Regions from separate parts of the Lysinibacillus sp. CNPSo 3705 genome, predicted to be linked through region 2. Evidence: predicted binding sites of a transcription regulator. Region 2 holds the regulator's gene; each other region holds the start of a gene.
The links. Region 2 encodes LexA, which represses DNA repair genes until DNA is damaged. Its sites were predicted from a motif close to CGAACATATGTTCG; they were not measured.

Region 1 (10,759 bases), on a different contig from region 2:
GGTAGTTATTTAAACTGGGGCTTTGGTTTAGTAGTTGGTGGAATTATAGCGAAAAAACTAGCTTTAAAGGTTAAAGGGGTCCACTATCCGTTAATTATTGCAGCAGCTTATTCTGGCTTTACTTTTTATGGTTTAGGTTTGTCGGCTTCTATTCCGATTTTGATTTCAACACCTGGTCACTTTTTAGAGGATGCAATGGGCTTGGTTTCACTTTCTGACACAATCTTTAGTGTACCAATGATTTTAACAACAGTTGTACTTTTAATCACATTGCCTTTATTTAATGCGATGTTACATCCAAAAAATCCAAGCAATATTGTTGAGATTGATCCGGCATTATATGCAGATCAGCCAAAAGCGAAACTAAACTTATTAGAAGAAAATACACTAGCGAACAAATTGAATAATAGCCGTATTTTAGCCTATACAATTGGTGTGTTAGGGTTAGTTTATATTGTCATTTATTTCACAAATGGTAATTCGTTAAACTTAAATATTTTAAACTTCATTATTTTATTCTTAGGAATTATTTTATTAGGAACGCCTGCACGTTATGTTGAGCATTTAGCAGATGGTATTAAAACTATTTCAGGGATATTACTTCAATTCCCGTTCTATGCAGGTATTATGGCGATAATGGCTGCATCGGGATTAGTGGACACAATTGCCAAAATCTTTGTAGATTTATCCACTGAACATACACTACCGTTTTGGGGGTTAATAAGTTCCTTCTTTATTAATTTCTTTGCACCTTCTGCTGGTGGACACTGGACTGTTCAAGGTCCATTTATGATTGAGGCAGCTAAGGAGTTAGGGGCATCTTTATCAGAAACATCAATGTCTGTTATGTTAGGGAATGCATGGAATGATTTAGTTCAGCCATTTTGGATTTTACCAGCGTTGGCCTTATCTCGCTTAAAGTTAAAAGATATTATGGGTTTCCTTGTTATGATTATGTTCTTTGTAGGCGTTATTTACATTATTGCAACTTTAGTCTGGTCATATTTATTTTAATAGTTAGAAGTTCTAATTGGATTAAATACTAACAGTTCTAGTTTAGTCTAGGGGGAATATGAATGTCCAATATGTTTCAAGCACTATTAAAAAATGGCCAATTAGGTAGTGACTGAACTGAACCTTGAATAGTGGACACTTAAAAAAAAGTGCCTCTATTCGGGGTTTTTGTGTTTTTTAAACTGAAAATCTCATTATATTAAACTTTACAAATAAAGAACGGGGTAACATCATGAGTAAAATTATTTTTAATGAACATCAAAGAAAACAATTTGAGGCGAATCCCAAATGTGGTATCCGTTTCAGATCGTTCCATTCAATATCAACCAGCATTTAAAATCAATGCGGTCAAAGAAAATTTAGCTGTAAGGGGCCAGCACCAATTTTTACGGAAAGTGGCTTTATTTTAAAATTGGAGAACAAGGCTCTTTAGAAGAACGTCGGGATAAGAACGGCAGATTGTCCCACTTCTAACCCGCTTTCAGCTGGTAAAAGAATTGAAAAGGCACAAGCACGTATCAAATTATTTAGAGGCGGAATTAGTGCTTTTAAAAAGCTAGACGAGCCCGGGAGGCGGCGAGGAAAAATTCTAGCACTATAATCTATGCCCCCCGCAGCCTTGATATAATAACATTCTGAGATGGTTGGTTCGACTCCCGTCGTCTCCACTCCAATCAACAAATGCCGCCCACATTTTTTGATGATGAACCACTATGCTTTTAATTGTCTGTTGATTTCCCGTTCGTATCACTGTTTGGGGTATTGCCAATATCACTATTACTTTGACTCTGAGTAGAATTATCGCTATTGCTGTTGCTTTGATTCTGAGTAGAATTATCGCCATTGTTGTTGCTTTGATTCTGGGTAGAATTATCGCCATTGCTGTTGCTTTGATTCTGAGTAGAATTATCGCCACTGCTGTTGCTTTGATTCTGAGTAGAATTATCGCTATTGCTACTGTTTTGACTCTGAGTAGAATTATCGCCACTGCTGTTGCTTTGATTCTGAGTAGAATTATCGCCACTGCTGTTGCTTTGATTCTGAGTAGAATTATCGCCACTGCTGTTGCTTTGATTCTGAGTATAATTATCGCTATTGCTATTGTTTTGACTCTGAGTAGAGTTATCGCCATTGCTGTTGCTTTGATTCTGGGTAGAATTATCGCCATTGCTGTTGCTTTGATTCTGAGTAGAATTATCGCTATTGCTGTTGCTTTGACTCTGAGTGGTGTTTTCGTTATTGTTGCTACTCCCATTTTGAGAAGAATTTCCGTTATTACTACCACTTTCACTCTGTGTACTGCTATCACTTTGTGTAGTATTTCCTTGATTACCATTAATTTTGCGAATCATTGTGACTAGTAATAAAACCAATGGTAATAAAATCATTAAAATAAAGGAGAATATAGGCCAGATATCTCTATTGTAAATATCTGAATGAATAATATTAGGATGAACAATTTGTGAAAGTCCAAGGATAATCATGCCGAGTGGAAAAATGAGCGGTCGATGATTTTTAATGTTAAATATTTGTGCGATACCAATCACCGAAGCATAAAAATACATAAAAGTTCTAATATAAATAGATATTACCCACATGGTAGCCATAATCACTTCAATACGCTGCAGAAAATCCCCAATCGAAATTCTTTGAGCTAAAGAATAACTAGGAAATGTCCTAGAAGCAGTATTTGCCGGACCTAGGACAAGGATAGATAGTGTGATGATCGTAATTAAGACAATCCCTCCCAAAATTGCGCCAATGTAAAATCCTTTTTGTGCAGATTTTTGGACGTTTACTGCGGAAGGGAAAATCATTAATAATACAACAAGCGGGAATGAAAAAAGACTTATAAATCGAATCATACTAAAGAATAATGATCTTTTTGGTGTTTCCATTATTGGCTGTATATTTTCTATCTGGATGGATGGTGCAATACAAATGACAAAGAAAATAAAAATTAAAATAAAAATGGGACATAGTATTTCTGCAGAACGGGCAAATACCTCAATACCTAAAAATGCAGCATATATAATGATAATGCTGAACATAAATGCAAATGCCATCGTAGGTGTTTCTGGCATAATTTCCGTTTTCATGAAAATCCCAATGAAATATAATAATTCACCGGCAGAAAGTAAACATATAATAATAAAGCCAATTGCAGTGAATTTTCCAAAAAAACGACCTAATATCTTTTCATTAGCCTCTACAAATGTAAGGGTAGGTGTTCTATTTCCTAAAGCAACGAAAAGTTTTACTATGGGCAAACTTAAAACGACACCAATGATTGCTGCAATCCATGCATCTTGCTTTGCTTCGCTTGTTACACTTGCAGGGATAATTAAAATGGCTGTGCCAATTGAAAAGAGAAGGGTAATGATCATAAATTGTCTTGAACTAATTATTTCTTTTTCCATCATGAACGATACCCCTTTCTTTAACATAAAGTTGCCTTATTACTTTGTTAGGGAAATGAATAAATCCTTTATTGGTGAAAAAATAAAGGTAATTAAATCTATTGGGCTCGGTATTTTGAACCTTAATAAGACCGCAACATTTAATGCAGCACCTAGCATTAAAAAAATCGAAAAAATAACGATTGTTTTCGTTTCTTTATTTTTGTTTAATTTTGGAATGAAGACAAAGGCTATAACAGCTGTAATTAATAGTATAAAAAACGTCATAATCATAGATTATTCTCCCTTCGGCTTCTTCACTAATGAGTTTTCCATCGTCCCTAATCCTTGTGTGTTCACATGTACTTCAACTTTAACTGGAACCTCTTGAAATATAGTTAGCCAGTCTTTTTTTATTTTTTTCCACTCTTTCGGATTTGTGCGATGAAGTTCTGAACCAAATCCAAAAATATCGACCCGATAATTTTGCTGAACTGTTTTAATTGTTTCTTCGATTCGTTTTTTAATAAGCTCTTCTGTTTTTTTATTGATGTAGTGAATCGATTTTTGTTTAGTAAGGTCTATAGTACATTCAACTTCTCCGACATTTTGGCTAACATCTATAAAAACATTGATTTTTGGTGCTCCATTTTCAAATTTACCTTTTATTTTCGTCTTTGAGTGCGTAATCTCTGTTGATACAGTACCTTCCTTAGGGCAAGCAAGAATTTCAATTGTACTGTCTATTTTGTCCTTTAAAAAACCTAGACTTCTACTATCTTCTTCTGATAAAACCCCAATGAATTTATCTTCTTTAAAAACCCCTAAGCCCGCATACTTCAATACTACAGAAGACTTCGATTTTCTAACATTCGATGGATCCTTTCCCGCACTTTTATCTCCATGTATTTCAATGGCAGACATGACTACACTTGTTTCTTTGTTATTTAAAATATTGATTAATTCATCAATTTTAATGGATTGTGTTGTACCCCAAGTTTTCTCTGACGTTTTAAGAGAATTTAGTAATTTGTTAGCTGGAACTTTTTCGATAGGTGTTAATACGTTTAAAACTTCGTCGGCAGTCGCGTCATGAGCAACAATGACGTCGAAGTCATTTCTGAATTCATGATCTCTTGATACTAAATCTAAAGGTTCGGCCATTCCCTCTTTTGCCAATTCATCACCGAGTACAACGATTTGAAGGTGAGCGAAATAAAGTTTTCTAGCTGTTACTGTTGTCATTTTTCTAATGGCCTCAAAGACCGTTTTTCCTTTTGAATGATAGGTAATAACGGGGGACCGTCCTGAAGTAGGCTGTTTGGAGGAGATTTCACCAGGATCTACAACTTGAACAGTTATTTCATACTCATTATCTACCTTATCTATTCCTAATGCGGCGACAATGGCTAATTCATTGAGTTCTCGCTTACTCCAGCAACCACTTAAAAGTAAAGTAAGAATCATTAGTAAACATATTGCCTTATATTTTGACATGGTTTATTCCTCGTTTACACATTCTTTTGATTCCTTTTTTTTGTATTAAAATATTTATGACCTCTGACAGTATTTTTTTGACTAATTAAGCGTGGTCGAGTCAATAATGCTCTTCGTGGGAACAACACAAGGGCATCTTTTTGATCGTCTACAATTAATGGCCCGAATGGACTTAAATATGGAACACCGAAAGTTCGTAAACTGCATAAGTGTAGAAGAATGATCATCAGGCCAAACATCACACCAAACAATCCAACAATTGCTGCTAAAATCATTAATGGGAAACGAAGCGCACGGACTGTATTGGATAAGCCATAAGCAGGGAATAAAAAGCTACAAATGGCTGTTAATGCCACAATAATGACCATTACAGCTGAGACAATTCCTGCTTCTACAGCAGCTTGCCCGATTACTAATGTTCCAACAATGGATACGGCTGGTCCAATCGTTCTTGGCATTCGAAGACCTGCTTCTCTTAACACCTCAAAGGCAACCTCCATGATGAGTGCCTCTACAACGGCAGGGAAGGGGACGCCTTCTCGTTGAGATGCAATACTTATTAGCATAGGAGTTGGTAGCATTTCTTGATGGAAGGTGGTGATCGCTACGTAAAGTGATGGCGCTACCAAGGCTAGGCTAATTCCAAAAAATCTCAATAAACGTACAAGAGTACTAATCATCCAATGCTGATAATAATCTTCAGCAGATTGTAAAAAGGATGTAAATAGAGCTGGGACAACTAGGACAAACGGTGAACCGTCCACTAAAATTGCAATTTTTCCGTCTAATATTTCACCAGCAATAACATCAGGTCGTTCAGAATTATAAACTGTAGGGAATATGGTCGTTTTAGAATCTTGAATAAAATCTTCAATGTAGCCGCTTTCTAAAATACCATCAATGTTAATTCGATCTAATCGGGAAAGAACCTCCGCTACTATTTTGTCATTCGCAATGTCATTTAAATACATAACAGCAACATCCGTTTTTGTTACTTCACCGACAATACGGGACTTGATCCAGAGATTCGGACTTTTAATTTTCCGACGGATCAGAGCCGTATTCGTACGCAATGTTTCCGTAAAGGCTTCCCTTGGACCTCTAATGACCGACTCTGTTGAAGGCTCCATAACAGCCCTATCTTTTGCACCTTTTGTACTTGTTACAATTCCAGTTGAAGATTCATCTAATAAAATGACCGTATCACCATTCAATATCGAATTGTACAGTGTTGAAAAATTGAAAATATCATTAACATCGCCGACTGTTAAACAAGAATCTCTTAAATAGCGAATAATCTTGTCTATTTCTGTCTCATCACTTGCCTCAATATCAAGCTTTAGTTTATCAATTACAGCATTAGAAATGGTTATTTTATCGGATAAGCCATCTACATAAATGATTGCTAACGTATATTGTTCAGCTTTTCCAATGGTAACTTCTCGTATGACAAGGTCATTACTATTTCCAAGTGTATTTTTAATTATTTTCAAATTTTGTGAAAGAGAACTATACAATTGGTCATTGTTTTGGGAGGTATCCGTAATTTTAGAAATAGACATTTTCATTTCCTCCTCAAGATTTTACATAACTATAGAATGTACAACTTTGAAAGAAGATAAACTAAGGTTGGAATAGATTCAAAAAAAAAACAGTGTTCCCTTCGTTTTCAAACGAAAGGGAACACTGCTTTATTTTTTATACTCATATTTTAATTCGTCATTTGTAATATCCACATCTACATATAAACTGTGATTATTGAAAAACCATAAATCTTTTTCATCTATATAGTAAGTAACATCGTCAATAACTTTCTTAACACCAATGTTGAATGGTTCTTCGCGTGTCATACCTAGGGAAAAGCCTTCGTGAAAAGGACTGGAACCACCATATCTAGCATAAAAACGAATCGTATCTCCGGAATCTACTTCCATCTCTTGTTTGAACCATTGTAGGGCCTCATCTGTTAGTACAATATTCATTAGAATGCTCCTCTCTATATTACAACCATTTCACTTTTGGTTCAGTACCATTTTTAATGCGTGCAATATTTGCTCGGTGACGGTAAATGATAAAGGTAAATAAACAAGCTATTAAAATACCTAACGCAAAGTCGCCTGTAACAAAATAATAACCGATTGAATAAATAAGTGCTACTAAAGCGGCAATCATGGAAGTTAAACTTACAATCTTTGTAATTTTTAATGTTACAATAAAAACAATAAATAATAAGACAAAAAGAGGCCATGAATATCCTAAGAGAACGCCAGCTGATGTTGCTACCGCTTTCCCTCCGCGGAAACCTGCAAAGATTGGGAACATATGACCAATAACGGCTACTAGTCCAAGTATTAGCGAATGGATAGTGACATCAGAGAATAGCGGAAGAGCTACAAGTAATACGGCTGTTGTACCTTTTAAGACATCCATAATCGTTACGATGATTCCTGCTTTTTTTCCTAAAATACGAAAAGTATTTGTCGCACCTAAATTACCACTTCCATGTTGACGAATATCAGTTTTATAAAAAATTTTGCCTATCCATAACCCAGAGGGGATCGAGCCGATTAAATAAGCACATAAAATAATAAGTCCATTTAGCATATTTGGACTCCTTTCATTCATTGATTAACACTTGGTACTAATAATATGTAATAAATATTCTACACTTTTTCTCTATAATCTACAATGACATGAAGGAGATTTCTTCGTGTATCTTGAATTCATTACAAAAGATAACTATTTTACAAGGATTTTTATATGTATATGACTTTAGGTTAGTCTTTTAGACATGATTCATATAGGCAGCATGAAAGCCCTTTCTAAAAATATAGGTAAAAAGGCAATTTTGTCAATCACCCATTCCTTTGGTAGAATAGAAGTCTATCTTTAATTTCTAGAGTAAACTAGTACGAATTTCTTTAGACAGAAGAAACCCATTTATTACTGTACCTGTATATTTTTCAGAGAAAAGTCAAATGCTTTTGAATGAAAGTCAAAGCCCTCAGCGATTCGTAGCGTTTTGAAAAAAAGTAATGATCAGTGCAACTAAAACTTACTGCCCTGCGTCAAAGGAAGAGAAGAGTTCTTAATACATATTGGAGCAATTATTGCAAATTTTTCTTCCGGTAAAACAGATCAAAACGATGAAGCTGTGAGGATTTTTAAAAATTTTTTGGGCCTGTCACTAGATATTGTTAGGAAATGCTATTATTATTAGGAAGAGAATATAAATAGAACATGCGTTTGTTTTTTGGAGGGGAAATTTTTTGGCGAATAAACAGTCACCAAGCGTCTATAATGATGACGCCATTCAAGTATTAGAAGGATTAGAAGCGGTACGAAAACGACCCGGCATGTATATCGGTTCTACGGATGGCCGTGGACTTCATCACCTAGTATATGAAATCGTTGATAATGCGGTGGATGAAGCTCTGGCTGGCTTTGGTTCTCATATCATTGTCACTATTCATAAAGATCAAAGTATCAGCGTTCGAGACTTCGGCCGGGGAATGCCAACAGGTATGCATAAGATGGGGAAACCGACTCCTGAGATTATCTTCACTGTCTTACATGCCGGTGGTAAATTCGGACAAGGCGGCTATAAAACAAGTGGTGGCTTACATGGCGTAGGTTCGTCTGTTGTTAATGCTTTATCCACTTTTTTAGAAGTTACGATTCACCGCGATGGTAAAAAATATCGTCAACGTTTTGAAAACGGTGGCCATCCTGTGACGACATTAGAAGAAATTGGACAAACAAAGCAGACTGGAACGCTTGTTCATTTTTTACCAGATGACACGATTTTTTCTGTAACAAAATACAATTATGATACGCTTGCAGAACGTTTACGTGAGTCAGCGTTTTTATTAAAAGGCTTAAAAATTGAGTTAATCGATGAACGCGAGGAAGGCAAAGGTGATGTTTTCTTTTATGAGAACGGCATTGAAGCTTTCGTTGCGTATTTGAATGAGGAGAAAGACGTCCTTCATCCTGTTAAGTACGTGGAAGGGATCCAAGACGAAATTGAAGTTGAATTCGCCTTTCAATACAACGATGGGTACTCCGAAACAATCCTTTCATTTGTTAACAATGTGCGTACACGAGATGGTGGAACACATGAAACAGGTGCCAAGGCAGCATTAACACGTGTTTTTAATGAATATGCACGAAAAATTGGCCTGTTAAAAGATAAAGATAAAAATCTTGAAGGGACAGACATCCGAGAAGGCTTAGCGGCGATTGTTTCTGTTCGTATACCAGAGCATTTACTACAATTTGAGGGTCAGACGAAGGGCAAGCTTGGTACGAGTGAGGCACGCTCGGCAGTAGATAGTGTTGTTTCGGAGCAAATTTTATATGTGCTTGAGGAAAACGCAGAATTGTCTGCATCTCTTGTTCGTAAAGCTATTCGTGCGCAGCAAGTACGTGAAGCGGCTCGTAAAGCACGTGAAGATGCACGAAACGGCAAGAAGAGCAAAAAAGCCAGTACTATTCTTTCTGGAAAATTAACGCCTGCACAATCTCGAAATGCAGCGAAAAACGAGCTGTATTTAGTCGAAGGTGACTCTGCAGGTGGCTCTGCAAAACAAGGGCGAGATCGTACGTTCCAAGCGATTTTACCTTTGCGTGGTAAAGTTATTAATACAGAAAAAGCCAAGCTGCAGGATATTATGAAAAATGAAGAGATTTCAACGATTATCCATGCAATAGGTGCTGGTGTTGGAACAGATTTCTCTGTCGAGGATTCAGCGTATGACAAAGTCGTTATTATGACCGATGCTGATACGGACGGAGCGCATATTCAAGTACTGCTGTTAACGTTCTTCTATCGTTATATGCGACCATTGATTGAAGCTGGAAAGGTATTTATCGCCTTACCACCACTTTATAAAATATCAAGAGGCACTGGTAAAAAAGAAGTGACTGAATATGCTTGGACTGAAAATGACTTACAAGCGGCCATTAAAAAAGTTGGAAAGGGTTACATATTACAACGTTATAAAGGGCTTGGTGAGATGAATGCTGACCAGCTGTGGGATACGACAATGAACCCTGAAACACGTACGTTAATACGTGTGACGATCGAGGATGGTGCACGTGCTGAAAGACGTGTGACCACTTTAATGGGCGATAAAGTAGAGCCGCGCCGTAAATGGATCGAAGCTAATGTAGACTTCGGTATGGAGGATGATTCAAATATTTTAGACAATGAATTCATCCAACAAGAGGAGGACCAAGCATGAGTAGTACGGAAAAATTTCAAGATTTACCTTTAGAAGAAGTTATGGGTGACCGTTTTGGTCGCTATAGTAAATATATTATTCAAGACCGCGCGTTGCCTGATGCACGTGACGGTCTTAAGCCTGTACAGCGACGTATTTTATATGCGATGTTTACAGAGGGCAATACGAACGATAAACCATTCCGTAAATCAGCAAAAACTGTCGGTAATGTTATCGGTAACTATCATCCACATGGTGATAGTTCAGTATATGAAGCAATGGTGCGTATGAGTCAGGATTGGAAAGCGCGTCATATGCTCATTGAAATGCATGGGAATAACGGTTCTGTTGATGGTGACCCACCGGCAGCGATGCGTTATACCGAGGCAAGACTTTCTGCTATTGCAGCGGAGATGCTACGCGATATAGGCAAGAAAACAGTTGAATTTATACCGAACTTCGATGATCAAGATATGGAGCCAACTGTTTTACCAGCTCGTTTCCCGAACTTACTAGTCAACGGCTCAACTGGTATTTCGGCCGGTTATGCAACAGATATCCCTCCTCATGCACTTGATGAGGTGCTAGACGGTGTTCTTATGCGTTTAGATAACCCAAATACGA
Region 2 (10,759 bases):
AACACTGCAAAAACGAATAAAGATACATCTGCAAATACGAACACTTCAACAGACCCGAATGACCCTGAAATTGTATACGGCTACTACGATAAAGGTGGGAATTTTATACAAACCAGCCCGTAAAGAGAGGAGCAAACGCGAATGGTCGTAAAAACTGGACGAAAGCGCTTAGGTGATTTACTTGTCGAATCTGGTGTTATTACAAATGTGCAATTAGAATTTGCTCTTACAAACAAAACAAAAGAAGAGAAATTGGGCGATTTTCTTATAAAAGAAAATATTCTAACTGAGCAACAGTTAATCGAAGTACTTGAGTTTCAGCTAGGAATCCCACACATTCATTTGAACCAATATTCAATTAGCCCGGATTTACTGCAGCTTGTTCCAGCCGAACTCGCTAAACGAACAAATATTATTCCGATTCGTCGCGAAAAAAATAAACTGTTTATCGCGATGGCTGACCCGATGGATTATTTTGCAATTGAAGAAGTACGTATGGCGACGGGCTGCCAAATCGAAACAAGTATTGCAGCTAAGGATGATTTATATCGAACACTAACGAAATACTATGATTTACAAGAGTCTATGGAAGCCGCATTGCTCGACATTGGCGCGACAGTTGCTGAAACACAGGAAGAAATTGAACGAGAGGATTCTCCGATTGTTCGGCTAGTTAATCAAATTATTGCTAACGGAGTTGCCCAACGAGCAAGCGATATCCACTTTGACCCACAGGAGACGGAGTTAAGGGTTCGTTATCGAGTGGATGGGGTTTTAAGAACAGAGCGTTCGTTACCAAAACATATGCAAAATATAGTATTAGCACGTATTAAAATTATGGGGAATTTAAATATTACCGAAAATCGAATTCCTCAAGATGGACGTATTAAAACGAATGTTAATTTTAGGCCAGTAGATATTCGACTTTCGACATTGCCAACAGTTTATGGAGAAAAAGTAGTAATGCGGATTTTAGACTTAAGCAGTGTTGCCAATTCTATTGACAAGCTTGGTTTTACAGCGCAAAACGAGGCCCTTTTCCGAAACATGATTGCCAATCCGAATGGCATTCTGCTCATTACCGGTCCTACGGGATCAGGGAAATCATCAACATTATATGCTGCCTTAACTAACTTGAATGAAGAGGGTGTCAATATTATTACAGTTGAGGATCCGGTTGAATATCAGCTCGATGGCATAAACCAAATTCAAGTGAAAGAAGAAGTCGGTTTAACTTTTGCCACTGGATTACGTTCAATTTTGCGCCAAGACCCAGATATTGTAATGATAGGAGAAGTTAGGGATTTTGAAACGGCGCAAATAGCAGTACGTGCCTCGTTAACAGGGCATTTAGTGTTAAGTACTTTACATACAAATAGTGCAGTGGAATCGATTTCTCGACTACAAGATATGGGGGTAGAGCCGTTTTTATTATCCTCCTCACTTGTAGGAATTATGGCACAACGTTTAGTACGACGAATTTGTCGTGATTGTGGAGAGGACTATACTTTTACGAACCATGAATTAGAAATAATGCGTAAAAACGGCATTGAAGGTTTCACACATGGTAGACGCGGAAGAGGCTGCCCTTCGTGTAATCAAACCGGGTATCGTGGACGGATGGCTATTCATGAAATTTTACCAATCGACCGCAATATTAAAGAAATGATTTTAAGTCGAAGTAGCGATAGTGTGATCCGCGATTATATGAAACAAGAAGGCTATTACACATTACTAGTAGATGGGTTGTTAAAAGTAGTAGAAGGACAAACAACTACCTCAGAAGTATTGCGTGTAGCAAATGTAGATTAGGAGGTGAATGTTCATGACAACATCTAGAAATATTGATGAGCTATTAACACGCGCATTTGAAGAAAAAGCGTCTGACCTCCATTTAACAAAAGGGATTCCGCCGGTTTATCGTATCCATGGGCAGCTAGAACAGTATGGGAGTGAACTACTAACTTCTGAAGAATTACAGACAATGGTGAAAGCTATTTTACCAGAACATAAATTACAAGAATTTCATGATAAAGGGGAAACTGATTTTAACTATTCATTGCCCGGGAAATGTCGTTTTCGTGTAAATGCGTATCATCAACGCAATGATGTGACAATAGCAGCCCGTTTAATTGAAGCGAAAATTCCTTCCATTGAATCGTTAAATATGCCGCAGGTACTATATCAATTAGCAGAAAAACCACAGGGACTTATTTTAGTAACTGGGCCAACCGGTTCGGGAAAATCTACAACACTTGCGGCAATGATTGATCATATTAATGAAACAAAGTCAAAGCATATTATCACGCTTGAAGACCCGATTGAATATTTACATACACACAAAAAATCCATTATTAATCAACGTGAAGTAGGCGTCGATACGCAGAGCTTTGCCAATGGTTTGCGTGCTGCGCTTCGTCAGGACCCTGACATTATTTTAGTAGGCGAGATGCGAGACTACGAAACGATTTCAACAGCTATTACAGCGGCAGAAACGGGCCATTTAGTGATGGCGACATTACATACAAGTAGTGCTCCGACTACGATTGATCGAATTATAGATGTTTTTCCACCACATCAGCAAGGACAAATTCGTGTACAACTAGCCAATGTTTTAGTGGGCATTGTTTCACAGCGTTTATTTGTACGTAAGGACGCTAAGGGACGTATTGCTGCAACTGAAATATTAGTACAAGCACCATCTATTTCAAATTTAATTCGAAATGAAAAAGTTCACCAAATTCCTACTGTTATGCAGACGAGTAAAGCTTTAGGCATGCATACTTTGGAATCTTCTATGCAGCAGCTAATAGCAATGGGGAAAATTTCTTTGGAAGAAGCAAGGCCATATATGAATGCGGGGGATTATAATTGACCGTTTTTCGATATAGTGGACGCACAAAAACAGGTGCACACAAAAAAGGAATTATTGACGCGACTAACAAAAAAGTAGCACTAGAAAAATTACGAGCACAAGGTATTAATGCTCGTGAGCTGGAAGAGTCTAAAAGCATTTTGCACAAAGACTTAAACATTGGCGGTAAAGTGAAGCACCAGGATTTCGTCATTTACTGTCGTCAATATGCAACACTAATCCGTGCTGGCGTTTCAATTGTGGAGGCAACACATATTTTAAGTGGTCAAACGAAAAGTAAAGCCTTGAAAAAAGCATTAGAACAAGTGGAAGAGGATATACGCGGGGGGACAGCGTTTTCAGACGCAGCGGCCAAACACCCAAAGGTTTTTCCTGTCATGTTTGTGAATATGATGCGCTCAGGTGAGGCAACAGGGAATATCGATGAGACTTTAGAGCGTTTAGCAGGGACACTGGAAAAACAATTTAAAATTAAGAAGAAAGTACAATCGGCATTGGCATATCCGGCTATTTTATCGGTACTGACAATCGCTGTAGGTTTATTTTTAATGGTATTTATCGTGCCAACGTTTATGGCTACTTTTGAAGAAATGGACATAGAAATGCCGATCTTAACTGTCGTTGTTGTCAGTATTTCGGATTGGTTAATAGCATACTGGTATTTTGCGATTGGCATTTTCTTATTATCGATTCTGCTATTTAGATTTTTCTATAAAAATAATAAGCAATTTCATTATCATGTGAATTATGCATTATTGAGAATTCCTGTATTTGGTATTTTAATGCAAAAAAATGTAATTGCCCGTATGACTAGAACTTTATCTTCATTGTTCAGTAGTTCGGTGCCAATTCTACAGGCACTGACAATTGTCGAAAAGGTTGTAGGGAATCCAGTAGTAGGACAGGTTGTACTGGAGGCAAGAGATAATCTAGAAAAAGGCGGTACCTTATCAGAGCCATTAGAAAAAAGTTGGCTGTTCCCTCCTTTAGTAACTCAAATGACATCTATCGGAGAAAAAACAGGTTCTCTTGATTATATGCTCGAGAAGATAGCCGATTTCTATGAGGATGAGGTAGATCGCTCCGTCGATACATTAAAATCGCTCGTAGAACCATTGATGATATTAATTTTAGCAGCGGTTGTAGGTGTGATTGTCGCGGCAATTTTCCTACCAATGTTCGCATTATACGAAAATATGTAAGCGGACGAACTTTAAAGGGGGTGGTATAGAAAAGACAGCAGCAGTTGTTGTAGTAGGTGTACATATTTTCGGACTAATCATAACAATTTATAAGGAGGAACACCGATGTTCAAAAAACTCTTAAACAAAAAACTATTAAAAAATCAAAAAGGTTTAACGCTAATCGAGGTACTAGCTGTAGTTGTTATCCTAGCCATTATAGCGGTAATCGCTATTCCTGCAATTGGCAACATTATTGATAATAGTAGAATTAAAGGCGCAAAAGCTGATGCAGTCAACTTAATTAATTCGGCGCATTTGTATTATACAGATGGTGGAACTGAGGTTTTTGGTGAAAAGATGAAAGATTATTATGATACTGCGGGTGGTGCAGAAAAAGGATGGTCTGTTGCTAAACCAGGAGGAAAAGGGGATAACGCATCGTCCGCTCTAGAATTCAGTGGTAAAGTAAAGAGAGGAAATGTCACTATAGAATTTAGTGGTGCAAATATAAAAGATATAGAACCGGATTCTAAAGAAGGGAACGACAAAGTGAAAATTGATAAATAATAAATAAAATAATTAATCCTCTAACTGAGTCTGATGCTGTCAAAATGGTATCAGACTCAGAAAAGAACGATTAATTTAATTAAAGGAGGCATCTTTTCACATGTTTACAAAGAAGAAAAAATCGCATGTGTCGATTGAAATAAAGGATTATATATTGCGTGCGATTGTGGCAAAAGGTGCTGATCCGTCGCAATGGAAAGGCTATGAAATGCCATTAGCACAAGGAATTATTGAAGGATCTGTTATTCAGGATGAAATGGAATTGTTTGATGTCATGAAAAATGATGTGGCAAAATGGGCTGGCAAAAAGCAAAATGCACGTATTTTTGTACCGGATACTTCCGTTTTGTTAAAGAGCTTTGAGCATCCTGATGATATAGAGTGGAATGAATTAAAAGGTTATGTGGAAATGGAGCTTGGTCAGTCCATTCATCTTCCGTTTCAAGATCCTCTTATCGATGTGTATGACCCAAATCCTAATGATGGACAGGCCATGCTATTTGCAGCACCTTCAGAAGAAGTGACGAAAATGATTGGACTTTTACTCGATGCTACATTAGATCCACAAGCAGCAGATATTCGAGCATTGTGTAATATTCGTCTGTTAGAGTATTTGCAGTTAATAAAGGACGATCGAACTTATTTAATAGCGGATTGGTCAATCAATGAATTATCGATAAGTATTTTTTCATTCGGTCAACTGGAGTTTTTACGATACCAATCATTTGATACAGATTTATCGAAATGGAAGCCTGAAGAAATTGAAGAGTATCGTTTTTCGTATCATTCAGAAGTTGAAGATGAATATCGTATGATTCTTACCGATCAAATGCTTGAAATCGATCGTATTATGAATTTTTTTAAGTTTTCCTTACATAAAGGTGAGAAAAGTGTAGATGAGATGATCATTTTAGGAGATAATCCACTACTTTCAACCGTTAAAGAGTTTTTAGAAAATAATTTTTCAATACCAATTATTATGTTAAATGATTCAATCATTCAAAAATCCTTCCCTCAATTTTCAGAGCAATTTGCAAGCTTATTAGGACTTGCATTAAAGGAGGTTAACTAAATGGTACCAGACATTAACCTCTTGCCGAATTTGGAAAAGAAGCATTCAACGCCTACTTTAATATATGTAGTATTTATTATTCTTATTGGTATGATAGTAGGATATATGATTTTCCTGTTTTTCCAAGCAAAAAGTGATCTTACAACATTAAATGCGCAGGAAGTGGAGCTTTCATCGCAACGCGAACAACTTCAAATAGAGTTAGATAGTAAGCAAAATGCGAATAAAGGCTCATTGGAGCAATCCGTACAATTTGTGGAAAAAGTATCCTATCCTGTGACACCTTTAATGGATGAAACGCAAGTATTATTACCAGAGCAAACGTATTTAAGGAACTATGTATTTGGTGAAAAAAATGTAGAAGTTACGGCTGATTTTGAAACGATGTCAGCTATATCATCTTATTTAGAAAAGCTAACTGCAAGCCCCTATTTCAATGATATACAGGTTGATACTATTTCTAATTTTGATGTTGCTATTGGGAACCAAGAGGAAAAAAGTGCTAAGAGCAAGTTTAAGGAAGTACCACGTTATTCGGCAACTATTACATTAGGAATTGATTTTAAATTTCTCGCTGGAGGTAGAGAATCATGACAAGTAGTAAAAATTCAACGATTCTTATCTTAACAGCTTTAATTGCAGCCATTTTATTTGCGCTTTATTACTATATAGTAACACCTAAATTAGAAGAAGTGGATGCGAAAGAAAGCTCCATTAACACCGTTCAACAAGAAATTTCTACAATTCAGGAGCAGATTGCTTTAATTGAAAAGAACGGTAAATCTAATCGTACAAGTAACTTAACATTACGTAAAAAAGTACCTCAAACTCGAGCGATTGACGAAGTAATTCGAAATATTGAAGAGATTGAAGTGGTGACGGGCACGCGGGTAGAAGCTATGGACTTTAATAATTATGATTCGCTCGTAATGGAGTCAGCTATTACAGATCCTAACTCGACAAATTCTGAGGAACAGGCTGATACACAGCAATCTGCAACTGAAGCGGATGAACAAGCTGTTGCTAAGAATGATGAAACACCTGAAGTGAAAGATAAAATACCAACTGCTACTCTCAATAAAGACTCCTTACCGAAGGAATTAAAACTCGTAACATTTGATATTGAAGTTGTCGCATTGGATAATAAAGCAATGGTTGAGTTTATAAAAGAAATTGAAAAAATTGATCGTGTGATGAAAATTGATGCGATCGATTTCACATTAACTGGTGAAGAAGCGAAATTCAAGGAAGACGCTGATACAACCTTAAAAGCAACTATACAAGTAACGACGTTCTATTATGAAGGACAACAATAATCTAGATGGCGCGCATACTTAAGTGTATGGGCGTCTATTAGTATAGGAGGACATAAAAATGGAAATCGCTTATACCATTACAGTTTTACTATTTGGGCTCGTTCTTGGCTCATTTTTTAATGTAGTTGGCTTACGTGTGCCTATGAAGGAGTCCATTGTGCGCCCACCCTCGCATTGCACTTCTTGTAAGAGACAGTTGACGGCGCTTGATTTGGTGCCTGTTTTGTCTTATTTATTTTTAGGTGGAAAATGCCGTAGCTGTGGGCAAAAAATTTCTTGGATTTATCCACTGATGGAACTTATTACAGGCCTATTATTTGCTTTTGCTTATTGGCAATTAGGCTTTAGTGCAGAATTTTTTGTGGCGCTATTATTAATTTCATTAGTAGTCATTATTGTTGTATCGGATTTTGCGTATATGCTTATTCCCGATAAGGTGCTATTATTCTTTTTACCATTGCTAGTTTTTGGACGCGTGATCTCTCCATTGTCTCCTTGGTGGGATAGTATAGTTGGTGCTGTCGTAGGTTTTGGCATATTATATTGTATAGCTGTTCTATCAAGAGGTGGAATGGGTGGTGGCGATATTAAATTATTCTTTTTACTTGGTCTCGTACTCGGGACAATACATACTATTTTGACGCTTTTTGTAGCGGCAGTAATTGGCATGATTGTTGGCATCATTGTATTGAAGATACGTGGACAGGGAAGGAAAACGCCTATACCATTCGGACCTTCTATTGCTCTCGCAGCTATTATCATCTATTTCTATGGGGATGCGTTGATGAATTGGTATCTTGGGTTTTGGTAAGTAATCATTGACGGATTCTTTCACAGGCAGTGAATGCAAGCTAAAGATCATGGAGGGGATAGGATGAAACCAATTATCGGAATAACGGCTTTTGCGGAGGATGATTTGTCCTCAAGATTAAATGCTGCTTATAGCAAAAGTATAATGGAAGCAGGGGGAGTTCCACTAATAATTCCAATTGGCGTTGAAGAGGATGTAGCACAAATTTTATCGTTAACGGACGGATTATTACTATCGGGTGGCTATGATGTACATCCATTCCTCTTTGACGCAGAACCTACACCAAAATTAGGGAAGGTTCATCCTGAACGAGATGCAGTGGAGCTTGCTTTAATTCATGCAGCCTCTATTCGGAAAATGCCGATTCTCGGAATTTGTCGAGGGCTTCAAATACTAAATGTTGCATTTGGAGGCACAGTCTATCAGGATATTGAAAGTGAGTATCATAGTAAAAAATTAATAAAGCATGTGCAACAAGCAGCAAGGGGTGTTACAACACATTATGTTAACCTATCACCTGATACATTATTAGAAGCGATTATTGAGGAAGAAAAAATTGCTGTGAATTCATTTCATCATCAGGCAATAAATGTAGTAGCAGAAAAGTTGAAAGTGGTAGCAAAATCAAGTGATGGTATCGTTGAAGCGGTAGTGCATGATGATTTACCATTTTGTTTAGCAGTTCAATGGCATCCTGAAGAGTTAGCTATTGCAGGAGATGAAGTATCAAAGAAACTATTTGCTGCATTTGTAAAGGCAAGTTTGAAATTTAAGGTAGAGGCATAAACTTTACTAAGATATCCTTGGTGATGAACATGAATACATTGCTAGGTATAAGGAATCCATTTTCAAGTGGGTTCTTTTTTAGGTGATTAAAATAACACTTAAAAGATAAGAAAAAGAGGTATATGCCCATTTGTGAACATAATAACCTCCTTTTATACTTTAATATTGAGATACTTTTAATGTACACGACGATATAGACCTACAACATGCCCTAAAATAGAAACTTGATCTACGATAATTGGCTCCATTGTTGAGTTTTCAGGCTGTAAACGAAAATGACTTTTTTCCTTAAAGAAACGCTTTACAGTTGCTTCATTCTCTTCAGTCATTGCTACGACAATATCACCATTATCAGCTGTTGCTTTTTGTTTAACAATAACTAAATCTCCGTCTAAAATGCCAGCTTCAATCATTGATTCACCCATAATTTCAAGCATAAATAATTGATCTTCACTTGTACCATAAATATCTGGGAGTGGGAAATATTCATCGATATTTTCAACAGCAGTTATTGGAGAACCTGCAGTAACCTTCCCAACTAATGGGACATGAATAACATGTTGCTTTTGGATAGAATCCTCTGGCTCTAAAATTTCAATAGCACGTGGTTTAGTTGGATCGCGTCGAATCAAGCCTTTTTGTTCTAAACGAGCTAAATGCCCATGAACTGTTGAGCTTGAAGCAAGTCCAACTGCCTCCCCAATCTCACGTACAGATGGTGGATACCCCTTTGCTCGTACTTCTTCTTTAATGAACTCTAATATGGCCTCTTGTCTTTTCGAAACTTTTTTCATAATTGCTCACCTCTTTTTTTAATCATTTTACTAATTAGTAGTATAACAGAATGCGAACACTTAAGCAAACATAGGTTCGAAAAGTGTTTGACAAAAACGTTTGTTCGTATTAATATGAGAACATATATTCCGAACAAACATTCTGGAAAAGGGGTTTTAAACATGAACTGGTTAAAGAAAAATCCACATATTACAACTTTATTAGGAGCTTGTTTGCTTTTTGCGGCATACCTTTTTATAACAGACCCAGGCGATGTAACGTACACAGAAATTGAAATCGCACATGGTGATAGCTTATGGTCGTTAGCCGATCAATACCGTGGTAAAATGAAAACGGATGAATGGATTAAGCTTGTGAAAACAGAAAATGAATTATCGAACGCACAAATTATTGCAGGTAAATCCCTAGTGATTCCAGTAGTGGGTGACCCATCCCCTATAAATTCAATTGAAATTGCGAGAAACGACAAATGAAAATGAATCAACAATCGGCCATTGTCTATTGCCGTGTGAGTACAGAAAAAGAGACACAAAGTTCCTCGTTAGAGCGTCAGCAGGAGGAGTTGATGCGCTATGCTAAAGAACAGGGCTACGAAGTTAAGCATGTTTTTAAGGACAAGCATAGTGGTTATGATGTGGAACGTGAAGGTTTACTAGAAATGCTTGATTTCATTAAAGAAAAAGAAATAGAAGCATTATTTGTACAGGATGAAACACGCTTAGGACGTGGAAATGCTCGAATGGCAGTATTACATTTATTGCAGAAAACTGAAACTAATGTTTTTTCTATGCGAGACGAGGGACCTATACAATTAAATGAAATGGATACGATGCTCTTAGAAATTTTAGCAATCGTAGAGGAGTACCAGCGTAGAATCCATAATGCTAAAATACGGCGTGGCATGCGTCGTGCCGTTGAAAATGGCTATCGCCCTGAAAACAATTTATCTAACCGTGGAAATCCAAATGGTCAAGAACGTAAGGATGTTCCTATAGACGAAATTGTCAACCTACGTAATCGAGGCTTCACCTTTGAGGAAATCGCCATGACGCTTAGAGGTTTAGGCTTTGAAGTAAGCAAAGCTACAGTCCATAGGAGATATCGGGAACATCAAGAGGGAAGCGGGCAAAATAAAGTAACGTATTAATCAGTGGGGTTTTTATCGTCCCGCTGATTTTTTAATTTTTAAAGGTTAAGTTCCAAAGTGACGGCTAGACCCGATCAATAAATAGAATGAATAGTAAAAAAATAAGAGAAGTAGTGATTTCTACCTCTCTTTAGCGATTTTTTTGTTATGCCCTGTACCAATTTTCATCAAAAGAGAGCTGCAGGGCTTTACCCACAGTAATGCCA
Region 3 (10,759 bases), on a different contig from region 2:
AGTTCAAGGTGAATCTCAACAAACTGTCTTTAAAATTTTACCTACTGAGAAGGGCGTACAGTGAAAAAGTTTGCGCTCGTTTTAGGGGCATCGGGTGAGATTGGCCGTGCTATTTGTCGAAGTCTGGCAGAAGACGGTTGGTCCATCTACATACACTTTTCAAACAATGAAAAAGCAGCACAGGCTCTATACTGCTCCCTTTCAGAAAGTTTCCCTGCACAGGAGTTTATGCTTGTACAGGGAGATTTTTTGAAAGCGTCCGGGGCACAATTGCTAGCATCTCAAATTTTTAATGTGCAAGCGATTGTCTTTGCAAATGGTCAAGCACATTATTCGCTACTGGAAGATACTACGGTGGAGGATATGGAGGCATTATGGCGTGTCCATGTACAAAATCCAATGCGTCTTACGGCATTGCTGTCATCAAAGCTACGCGCTCATGATGTCAGCTATGTGCTTTTTATTGGTTCAATTTGGGGAGAGGCTGGATCAGCTGGTGAAGCACTTTATGCCACTGTGAAAGGCGCCCAACATGCTTTTGTGAAGTCATATGCGAAAGAAGCCGCACTGTCGCATATTCGTGTTAATGCCATTGCACCTGGTTTTATTAATACCTCGATGAACAGTCATTTAAGCGAAGAGGAGCTTGACTATATTTTAGAGGATATTCCACTAGGTATAACTGGGCAAACAACGGATGTTGCTGAAATGGTACGTTTTTATCTTTCTGGAAAAGCAGATTATGTAACGGGGCAAGTTATTAGATTAAACGGTGGCTGGTACATATAATGCTCTTTTTTGCACATACTACATGTGTAAAGGAGGAGGAACATATGACTATTTTAGAAAACTGGCAAAAATGGACATCGTTTTTAGGTCAAAATGTTATGCGAGCAGAATCAAGCGGTATGCCATCGCAAATGATTCAACAAGCTGCTGTACAAATTGGAGAATATTTGGCGACAAATGTCGATCCTAAAAACGAACAAGAGCGAGTGCTGTCGGATTTATGGGGCGTTGCCTCTGAAGAGGAAAAACACGCACTGGCGAATTGTGTCGTTAAACTTGTACAAAATAAACATGTACAGTAAAAAAAGAGGAGAGCGATCTCCTCTTTTTTCTATATATAAAAGCAATTTTTACATAGAAAAGGGAACGTATGTAAGCCTATTTCGTACGTTCAAAAAAAAAATAGTAAGTTTTTAAAAATAACCCCATAATTCCATGTATTCTAACTTTCCATTACATAAAAAATCAGCTATGATGGAACTTATAAAGGATTTTTTACGTTAACTAATAGGAAGGGAACGAGTGTGTTTGAGCGATTGGTACTTTGAATATGAAATTCAGGTGAATCGCCCTGGATTATTAGGAGATATTGCTTCACTTTTAGGGATGCTTCGTGTCAATATTATTTCAATAAATGGTGTCGATGAGGATCGACGTGGTATGTTAGTGCATACAGACAACGATGAGACAATTGAGCGTTTTCGTACAATTGTTTCGACAATGGAACATATTAACGTTACCAAATTTCGACAACCTAAGCTCCGTGATCGTTTAGCCATTAGGCACGGTCATTATATTCCTCGAGATGCAGATGAAAAAAATACCTTCCGCTTCGTACGAGATGAACTTGGTATTTTAGTTGACTTTATGGCTGAACTTTTTAAAAAAGACGGGCATAAGCTTATTGGGATACGTGGAATGCCTCGTGTTGGAAAGACTGAATCAATTGTAGCAGCAAGTGTATGTGCCAATAAAAAATGGATTTTTTTATCGTCTACAATGATTAAGCAGACTGTTCGCAATAAACTTGCTGGTGATGAATTCAGTAACAATAATATTTTTATATTAGATGGCATTGTGACACGTCAATCATCTGATGAGCGACATTTGCAACTAGTGCGTGAAATGATGAGTATGCCTTCCATTAAGGTCATAGAGCATCCAGACATGTTTGTTCAGCATTCAGAATATAAGATAGAGGATTTTGATTATATCATTGAATTGCGTCATCACCCAGATGAAGAAATTACGTATGAAATAATGGAAAAAAGCCAAATGATGTCCGAATCTAATTCATTTGGTGGATTTAATTTTTAATTTGAAATTAAAGTAGGTGTTATTAGTGGCAGAATTAGGGACTCGACTGAAAGAGGCGAGACTGTCTAAAGGCTACAGCTTAGACGATTTACAAGAAATAACGAAAATTCAAAAGCGTTACTTAATAGGTATTGAAGAAGGAAATTATTCGATTATGCCTGGTTCGTTTTATGTACGAGCTTTTATTAAACAATATGCTGACGCTGTTGGTTTGGATGCAGAGGAGCTTTTAGAAACTTATAAAAGCGAGCTACCAGGTACTCCAAACAATCAAGTAAGTCAATCGATGACGAGTAGTCCAAGTAGAAGAAAAGTTTCGAAAGGTCCTTCTACTAAAATGATGGAAGCAATGCCGAAAATAACCGTTGGTTTATTTATCATTGTCATTATTGTGGTAATTTGGGTGCTAATGCAGTCTAAAAATAAAGCAGTGCCAGATGGTGCTGTAGACGATACGCCATCAGAAATAGAATATGATACAAAAGTAAAACCAATAGATACAGAAAAAGATAAAGAGCATAAAAAAGCTCAAACAAATAACAAAGAAGACTCAGCAGATTCAAAAGATTCAACACAGGAAACACCTGATGAAAAGCAAACTGAAGAGGTTAAGCAATCGATTTCAGCTGGGACTATTGAAGCGGATGGTGCAACAACTTCTTATACGTTAACAGGTACGGATGCATTTAAAATACGTATTGAAGTATCAGGTCCTACATTTATCGGTATTCGTAACCAACAGCAACAAGAATTACTATCAGATACTCGTGTATATAATGCAGGAGAAGTAGTAGAATTCGACGCAACATCTCAAAATTACGCCCGTATTCGCTTAGGTAATTCAGCGCAAGCTAAAGTATACATTAATGACGAGCCTTTAACGTATGCACAGCAAATTGTAACGCAAAACATCGTCATCAATTTCAATAAAGAATAGTAGTCATCTAGTGATGACTACTTTCTTTCATCATGAAAGGTGTTAGAAAAATGAACATTCCAAATAAAATTACCATCTCTCGAATTTTACTTATTCCGTTCTTTGTCATTGTTATGATGTTTGATTTTGGCTGGGGAACAATGTCACTATTCGGTGCGACGATGCCTGTTCATCATTTTGTAGGTGCACTTATTTTTATTATTGCTTCAACGACTGATTGGGTGGATGGTTATTATGCACGTAAATACAATCTTGTGACAACATTTGGGAAATTTTTAGACCCACTTGCTGACAAGTTGCTAGTTTCAGCGGCTTTTATTTTAATGGTAGAGCTTGGTATGGCGTCTGCATGGATAATAATCATTATTATTAGTCGTGAGTTTGCAGTTACTGGCCTGCGTTTAATATTGGCTGGTGAAGGAGAAGTTGTTGCGGCCAACCAGCTTGGCAAAATTAAAACATGGGCTCAAATTGTGGCCATCGGTGCAGCACTTTTACACAATACAATTTTTACACTTATCGGTCTTCCATTCGATAAAATTATGCTATATATTGCATTGTTCTTTACGCTATGGTCTGGATGGGATTATTTCTATCTAAATCGACGTGCCTTACTTGAGTCTAAATAAGAGAGGTCTTGAGGGTCATGAATGCTGAAATTCTTGCAGTTGGCTCAGAGTTATTGCTTGGTCAAATTTCGAACACAAATGCAAGATTTATTTCTAGTCAGTTGTCCGAGTTGGGAATAAATGTGTATTATCACACTGTTGTTGGAGATAATGCACAACGTTTGGAAGAAGCTATTTCCATTGCAGAGACTCGTGCTGATTTAATCATTTTCTCGGGTGGGCTTGGGCCTACAAAGGATGATTTAACAAAGGAAACGATTGCGCGTCATCTTGACGTTTCTCTAGAATTTGATGATATCGCACTGGCTAGTATTGAGCAGTTTTTTGCACAACGAGGACGTCCAATGACGGATAATAATCGTAAGCAGGCTTTAATACTAGCGGGTAGTGAGGTACTTGCAAACCATCACGGTATGGCACCTGGCATGATATTAACTAAGGATGAACGTACGTATATTTTACTGCCGGGGCCACCTAAAGAGCTTGAGCCAATGTTCCAGTTTGAAGCAAAGCCAAAGCTTGGTGCGATGTTAAACGCTGGAGGGGTAATTACATCGCATGTTATGCGTTTTTATGGAATTGGAGAGGCGGAGCTTGAGGTTCGTGTCCAACATATTTTAGATGCGCAAACAAATCCAACTGTTGCTCCACTTGCTTCTGACGGCGAGGTTACATTGCGTGTAACTGCTAAAGCAGAAACGGAGCAAGAAGCGCAGCATCTTATTGCCGCAAAGGTAACAGAGATTCAAGCGCTTGTTGGGAACTATCAATACGGTATAGATGACGATTCTCTTGCCTCTAAAACAGTAGAAATGTTACTAGACAATCAGTTAACAATTTCTGCAGCAGAAAGTTTAACAGCAGGATTATTTCAGTCAGAACTTGCTGAAATACCAGGTGTAGGGGATGCCCTTGTTGGTGGCGTTGTTACGTATACGGAAGAGGCTAAAATTAAGCAACTCGGTATTTCAAAGGAATTTTTAACTACACATGGGATTGTAAGCAGTGAATGTGCGGCGGCTATGGCTAGTGCTGTACGTAAAAAGTTTGATACGGATATTGGTATTGGATTAACAGGTGCGGCGGGTCCTACAGCCCATGATCATCAACCAGCGGGGACGGTTTGGATTGGTATTGCCATTGGTGATGAAAAACCAATAACGTATTTACTTCATTTATCAGGTATGCGGAATACAAATCGACTGCGCGCGGCGAAATTTACTTGTCATTATTTAATGCAACTTTTGGAAGAAAGAGGCTTTAAAAAACGTTAATCAATTTGCCTTGGCATAATATAGGTTCATCACCAAAAGTTGCGGATAATTTTTGTTAAAACGTCTATTATGAAAATAAGTTGATTGGAGTGGAGGCTGGGCGCCCCCAGGAAGCTGTGCGAAAGCGAAGCGGCAGCAACAAATGTTTTCTGTAGCAAAAGCGAAGCGGCAGCTACAAAGCGCCCAGCCGGAACGGAAATCAACCACACGTTTTGGTGATGGTCCATAATATAGTTGAAAATAGAAATTTGGGTAATGGAAAGTTACCCAAATTTTTATTTTGAAGAAAAAACGAATAAATGTTCGCTTTTTTCTTGCGTCTTCTCTTAAAAACAAGTATAGTAGAGATAGAGAAAAACAGTGAACAGTTTTCAAAGGAGGAAAATGAATGAGTGATCGTAAAGCTGCCTTAGAACAGGCGTTAAAACAAATTGAAAAGAATTTTGGTAAAGGTTCTATCATGAAACTTGGCGAAAAGACCGATTTAGAAATCGCTACATCTTCAAGTGGTTCGCTAGCACTTGATGCTGCATTAGGTGTTGGTGGATATCCACGTGGACGTATTATTGAAGTATATGGCCCGGAATCATCAGGTAAAACAACAGTTGCTCTTCATGCCATTGCAGAAGTGCAGGCAAATGGTGGACAAGCAGCATTTATTGATGCTGAGCATGCACTAGATCCAATTTACGCACAAAAATTGGGCGTCAATATTGATGAACTTCTATTATCTCAACCAGATACAGGAGAACAGGCGCTTGAAATCGCAGAAGCATTAGTGCGTAGTGGTGCTATCGATATCATCGTTATTGACTCCGTAGCAGCATTAGTTCCGAAAGCAGAAATCGAAGGAGATATGGGTGATTCGCATGTTGGTTTACAAGCCCGTTTAATGTCTCAGGCCTTACGTAAGCTTTCAGGTGCTATCAATAAATCAAAAACGATTGCTATTTTCATTAACCAAGTGCGTGAAAAAATTGGTGTTATGTTCGGAAACCCAGAAACAACACCTGGTGGACGTGCGCTTAAATTCTACAGCTCAGTACGTTTAGAGGTTCGTCGTGCGGAAGCTATTAAACAAGGCAATGACATTATGGGTAACCGTACAAAAATTAAAATTGTGAAAAACAAAGTAGCACCACCATTCCGTACAGCTGAAGTTGATATTATGTACGGTGAAGGGATTTCAAAAGAGGGCGAAACAGTTGATTTAGGTGTTGAACTAGACATCGTTCAAAAAAGCGGTTCTTGGTATGCTTACGGTGATGAGCGCCTAGGTCAAGGTCGTGAAAATGCTAAACAATATTTAAAAGAAAATCCAGCAGTACTAGACGACATCGCAAATAAAATCCGTGCTTCTTACGGAATTGCATCTTCATCATACACAATTGCTGCGCATGATGAAGAGGAAGATATGGATGAGGAATTAAAGCTTCTTCTTGAAGATGAATAATATACATGCATTGTTCCCACTCTTTATAGTGAGAGCAATGCATTTTTTTATTTACACATACTGGAGAATAACGGTTTTGTTGTTAGGTAATCCATATATTCTTCGAAAGTTGTGAATGACATTTTTGAAAAATAATTCCTATGTACTACTTCTACGGCATTCATGATAAAAGATAAAATAAGCGTTAGTGTAAAAAGTATTAGGTAATTAATTCTCCTAATGGATATGACTTACTTTTTTTCTTACGAGGGCGAACAGATGCCCTACTATCCTTGACAGAGCTTAAGGCTAGCTATACAATTAAAAATGTATAATTTCTGAATTATGACTTTAAATAGGCAGTACATTCTGACTTCATTAATAATGGCTTTTGAAGATCTATTAAATGAAGATGAAAACTTTGGCAGATGTCTATGATTATGCCAAGGCAAAATTGATGTATGCGCCGACTGAAACTGTAATACCCAAATAGCAAGAGGAGGTGTTCATATGGATGGAATTACTATCATCTCCGCTTTGCTTGGACTCATCGTTGGTGCCGCTGTTAGCTATATCTACATGAAAAAAGTGAATGACTCAAAAATCACTGGTGCTAAACATGTCGCTGAAACAATCGTTGAAGAAGGAAAACGAGAAGCGGAGGCATTGAAGAAAGAAGCACTACTTGAAGCCAAAGATGAAACTCACAAATTTCGTACTGAAGCAGAAAATGACATTCGTGAACGTCGTTCAGAACTTCAGAAACAAGAGAACCGTTTATTGCAAAGAGAAGAGAATCTTGATCGCAAAGATGATGCTCTAAATAAGAGAGAAGCAGGTTTAGAGCGTAAAGAACAAGCTCTAAGCGAAAGACAACAGCATATTGAACAGATGGAAAGCAAAGTGGACGAGCTCGTTGCCTCGCAAAAATCAGAGCTAGAGCGAATTTCTGCTTTAACTAGAGATGAAGCAAAAGCTATTATCTTAGGAGAAGTAGAAAAAGAGCTAACAACTGATATTGCTGTGATGACGAAGGAAGCTGAGACACGTGCGAAGGAAGAATCAGATAAAAAAGCACGTGAAATTTTATCACTGGCATTGCAACGTTTTGCAGCCGATCATGTTGCTGAAACAACAGTATCTGTCGTGAACTTGCCAAATGATGAAATGAAAGGTCGTATTATTGGTCGTGAAGGTCGTAACATCCGAACTTTGGAAACGTTAACAGGTATAGATTTAATAATTGATGATACTCCAGAGGCGGTTATTTTATCAGGCTTTGATCCGATTCGTCGTGAAACGGCTCGACTTGCACTTGAAAAACTTGTACAGGATGGCCGCATTCACCCTGCTCGAATTGAGGAAATGGTGGAAAAATCTCGTCGTGAAGTGGATGAACAAATCCGCGAAACAGGTGAGCAGACAACATTTGAAATTGGCATTCATAATTTACATCCAGATTTAATGAAGATTTTAGGCCGCATGAAATATCGTACAAGTTATGGACAAAACGTCCTAAAACATTCCATTGAGGTCGCATATTTAGCAGGCTTACTCGCTGCTGAACTTGGTGAGGATGTAGCATTAGCTCGCCGCGCAGGCTTATTACATGATATTGGTAAGGCAATTGACCATGAAGTTGAAGGTAGCCATGTCGAAATCGGTGTGGAATTGGCCACAAAATACAAGGAACATCCGGTCGTTATAAACAGTATTGCTTCCCACCATGGTGATACAGAAGCAACATCTGTCATCGCGGTATTAGTGGCTGCAGCTGATGCACTATCAGCAGCTCGTCCAGGTGCTCGAAGTGAGACGCTTGAAAACTATATCCGCAGACTTGAAAAGTTAGAGGAAATTTCTGAAAGCTATGATGGCGTAGAAAAATCCTTTGCGATTCAGGCTGGTCGTGAAATCCGTATAATTGTACAACCTGAAAAAATTGATGACTTAGCTTCACATCGCTTAGCGAGAGATATCCGTAAGCGAATTGAAGAAGAACTTGATTATCCAGGTCATATTAAAGTAACGGTTATTCGTGAAACACGTGCCGTGGAATATGCGAAATAAAATCATTAATAGATTTTAGAATAGAATTTTCGAGTCGATATGCTAGGTAGGTATTTGCACCACATAATTACAGGAAAACTGTCGCGAATTGCGGGCTCGAAATATTTTAAAACTTTAGCAATAATAAGTTATTTTCGTGAAAAGATAGGCAACTACTTGTTCGGTTTCGAACAAAGAGTTGCCTATTTTTATTGGCTCTTTAAATTATCCAATAACCAGTTCTTTAATAGTCTTCATAATATTTATAGATTTAGCATAATAAAGTATTGGACCTTTTTCTAATTAGGAAGGAGGATATTGATGGTTGATATGCATAGTCATATTTTATGGAACGTGGATGATGGGCCAAAAACGATGGCGGATACTATGCGATTGTTTGAACAAGCGGTAAAAGAAGGAGTTAAAAAAATAATAGCCACTCCCCATTGCTATCACCCACAATATCATGCAAATTATAGCACAGTGAGAAATCAAATCCACTTATTACAATCTGAACTCATAAAAAAAAATATTCCTCTAACACTTTTTACCGGGCATGAAGTACGATTATCAGAAAAAATCATTCCACTTTATAAAACAAATCAAATCCACACATTAGCATGCTCTAGTTATATGTTGTTAGAATTACCATCCTATACTGTACCTGCTTATACAATAAAAATTATTCGTGCATTACTGTCTGAAGGAATTACCCCGATTATTGCGCATCCAGAACGAAATAAAGCCATTGTTGAAAGACCTGTTTACTTAGAACGATTAATTTGCGAAGGAGCAAAAGCACAAATAACTGCTGGTAGCTTAGCTGGTTATTTTGGTCGCACAATACAAAAGCGCTCACTTGAGCTAGTAAGGGCTAATTTAGTTCATACGTATGGATCGGATGTTCACAATCTATCATCTCGACCATTTTTTTTTGATGCAGGGCTTTGTTATTTAGAAAAGAAAAAAGAGTTAGATGCCATTGATGTATTGCTAGAAAATAATGTTAGGATAATTAAAAACCAGCCTTTTGTTATACAAGAACCTTGTAAAATCGAAGTGAAGAAATGGTGGAAGATTTTTTAGGATTAAGCAAAGGACTGGTACTTATCTTGAGAAATATAAGGGAAAAATACGGAAAGCTTTAATGTCAGTATTGAAATGATTGACGGTAAATAAAGATTACTATGTTCAGATTGGTGCTGTCGACACCATTTGGAGCTAGGAATCCATGCGACAACTGTAAACTTCTCTGTAGATTTACATGCCATTGGAATTATTGAATGAACAGAAGGTGTCATATTGAGTATAGTAGAAGATCGTTACAGGCAATGGATTGAGGAAGCTGTTCCTTTTTATTTAAAAGAAGAACTATTAGCCATTGTAAATGATGCAACACAAATTGAAGATCGATTTTACCAATACCTACAATTTGGTACAGCAGGTATGCGTGGTGTGTTAGGGGCAGGTACAAATCGAATGAATATCTATACAATTCGCAGAGCTTCATACGGCCTAGCGAAGTATATCACAGAAAACGGGGAAATAGCCAAACAGCGTGGTGTTGTCATTGCCTATGATACAAGGCATTTCTCAAAGGATTTTGCTATTGAAACAGCTCAAGTTCTGGGGGCATTTGGGGTGAAAGTATTCGTATTTCGCGATGCACGCCCAACACCTGAATTATCTTTTGCGGTAAGGTATTTAAATGCTTTTGCAGGTGTGGTCATTACCGCTAGCCACAATCCAAAACAATATAATGGTTTTAAAGTTTATGGGGAGGACGGGGCGCAACTGACGCCATCTGCCATTCAAACTATCGTTGAAAAATTCGATGATATCCAAAATATTTTTGACATTCCAACAACATCATGGCACACATTAGAGCAGCATCGAACTGTAGAATGGCTGTTACTTAATATTGACCAAGCATATCAAGAAAAATTACTCGGTTTAAAACAACGTACCAATATCGACTTCACGATACCAATTGTATACTCACCTCTTCATGGTGCAGGGCTAATATCGGTACAACAAGGTTTACAAGCATTTGGTTTTACGAATGTCCATATTGTAGAACAGCAATCTGTACAAGATGGAGATTTTCCAACGGTTCCTTATCCAAATCCAGAGGAAGCAGCAGCCTTTACGTATGCAATACAAAAAGGGTATGAAACAGGTGCACAAATACTATTAGCAACCGACCCGGATGCCGATCGATTAGGTGTGGCAGTAATAACAGAGGGTGGTTATCAATTATTAACAGGTAATCAGCTAGGTGCACTTATCTTACAGTATTTGCTTGAAGCGAAAAAAGAAAAAAATGAGCTAC

Region 1: parE (DNA topoisomerase IV subunit B) is a predicted target of LexA. The motif match lies at 8,146-8,159, and genes of this name have one in related genera.
Region 3: recA (recombinase RecA) is a predicted target of LexA. The motif match lies at 5,239-5,252, and genes of this name have one in related genera.

The regions. Positions count from the first base shown of each region.
Region 1 is NZ_JAQZSD010000004.1:72,329-83,087, forward strand. Features, by position in the region: gene PVA17_RS02675 (short-chain fatty acid transporter) at 1-1,014, shown strand, start outside; gene PVA17_RS02680 (GerAB/ArcD/ProY family transporter) at 1,734-3,437, opposite strand; gene PVA17_RS02685 (hypothetical protein) at 3,474-3,707, opposite strand; gene PVA17_RS02690 (Ger(x)C family spore germination protein) at 3,711-4,910, opposite strand; gene PVA17_RS02695 (spore germination protein) at 4,925-6,472, opposite strand; gene PVA17_RS02700 (HesB/YadR/YfhF family protein) at 6,602-6,892, opposite strand; gene plsY (glycerol-3-phosphate 1-O-acyltransferase PlsY) at 6,912-7,514, opposite strand; gene parE (DNA topoisomerase IV subunit B) at 8,180-10,156, shown strand; gene parC (DNA topoisomerase IV subunit A) at 10,153-10,759, shown strand, end outside.
Region 2 is NZ_JAQZSD010000007.1:78,540-89,298, reverse strand. Features, by position in the region: gene PVA17_RS04545 (VanW family protein) at 1-123, shown strand, start outside; gene PVA17_RS04540 (GspE/PulE family protein) at 142-1,812, shown strand; gene PVA17_RS04535 (type IV pilus twitching motility protein PilT) at 1,826-2,875, shown strand; gene PVA17_RS04530 (type II secretion system F family protein) at 2,872-4,077, shown strand; gene PVA17_RS04525 (prepilin-type N-terminal cleavage/methylation domain-containing protein) at 4,183-4,626, shown strand; gene pilM (type IV pilus biogenesis protein PilM) at 4,727-5,698, shown strand; gene PVA17_RS04515 (PilN domain-containing protein) at 5,699-6,292, shown strand; gene PVA17_RS04510 (potassium transporter) at 6,289-7,014, shown strand; gene PVA17_RS04505 (prepilin peptidase) at 7,073-7,825, shown strand; gene PVA17_RS04500 (gamma-glutamyl-gamma-aminobutyrate hydrolase family protein) at 7,889-8,611, shown strand; gene lexA (transcriptional repressor LexA) at 8,788-9,405, opposite strand; gene yneA (cell division suppressor protein YneA) at 9,568-9,879, shown strand; gene PVA17_RS04485 (YneB family resolvase-like protein) at 9,876-10,553, shown strand; gene PVA17_RS04480 (type 1 glutamine amidotransferase family protein) at 10,699-10,759, opposite strand, start outside.
Region 3 is NZ_JAQZSD010000001.1:153,745-164,503, forward strand. Features, by position in the region: gene yfmH (EF-P 5-aminopentanol modification-associated protein YfmH) at 1-64, shown strand, start outside; gene ymfI (elongation factor P 5-aminopentanone reductase) at 61-789, shown strand; gene PVA17_RS00720 (DUF3243 domain-containing protein) at 834-1,091, shown strand; gene PVA17_RS00725 (DUF3388 domain-containing protein) at 1,318-2,106, shown strand; gene PVA17_RS00730 (helix-turn-helix domain-containing protein) at 2,123-3,043, shown strand; gene pgsA (CDP-diacylglycerol--glycerol-3-phosphate 3-phosphatidyltransferase) at 3,094-3,672, shown strand; gene PVA17_RS00740 (competence/damage-inducible protein A) at 3,690-4,946, shown strand; gene recA (recombinase RecA) at 5,335-6,399, shown strand; gene rny (ribonuclease Y) at 6,889-8,448, shown strand; gene PVA17_RS00755 (tyrosine-protein phosphatase) at 8,749-9,513, shown strand; gene PVA17_RS00760 (phospho-sugar mutase) at 9,730-10,759, shown strand, end outside.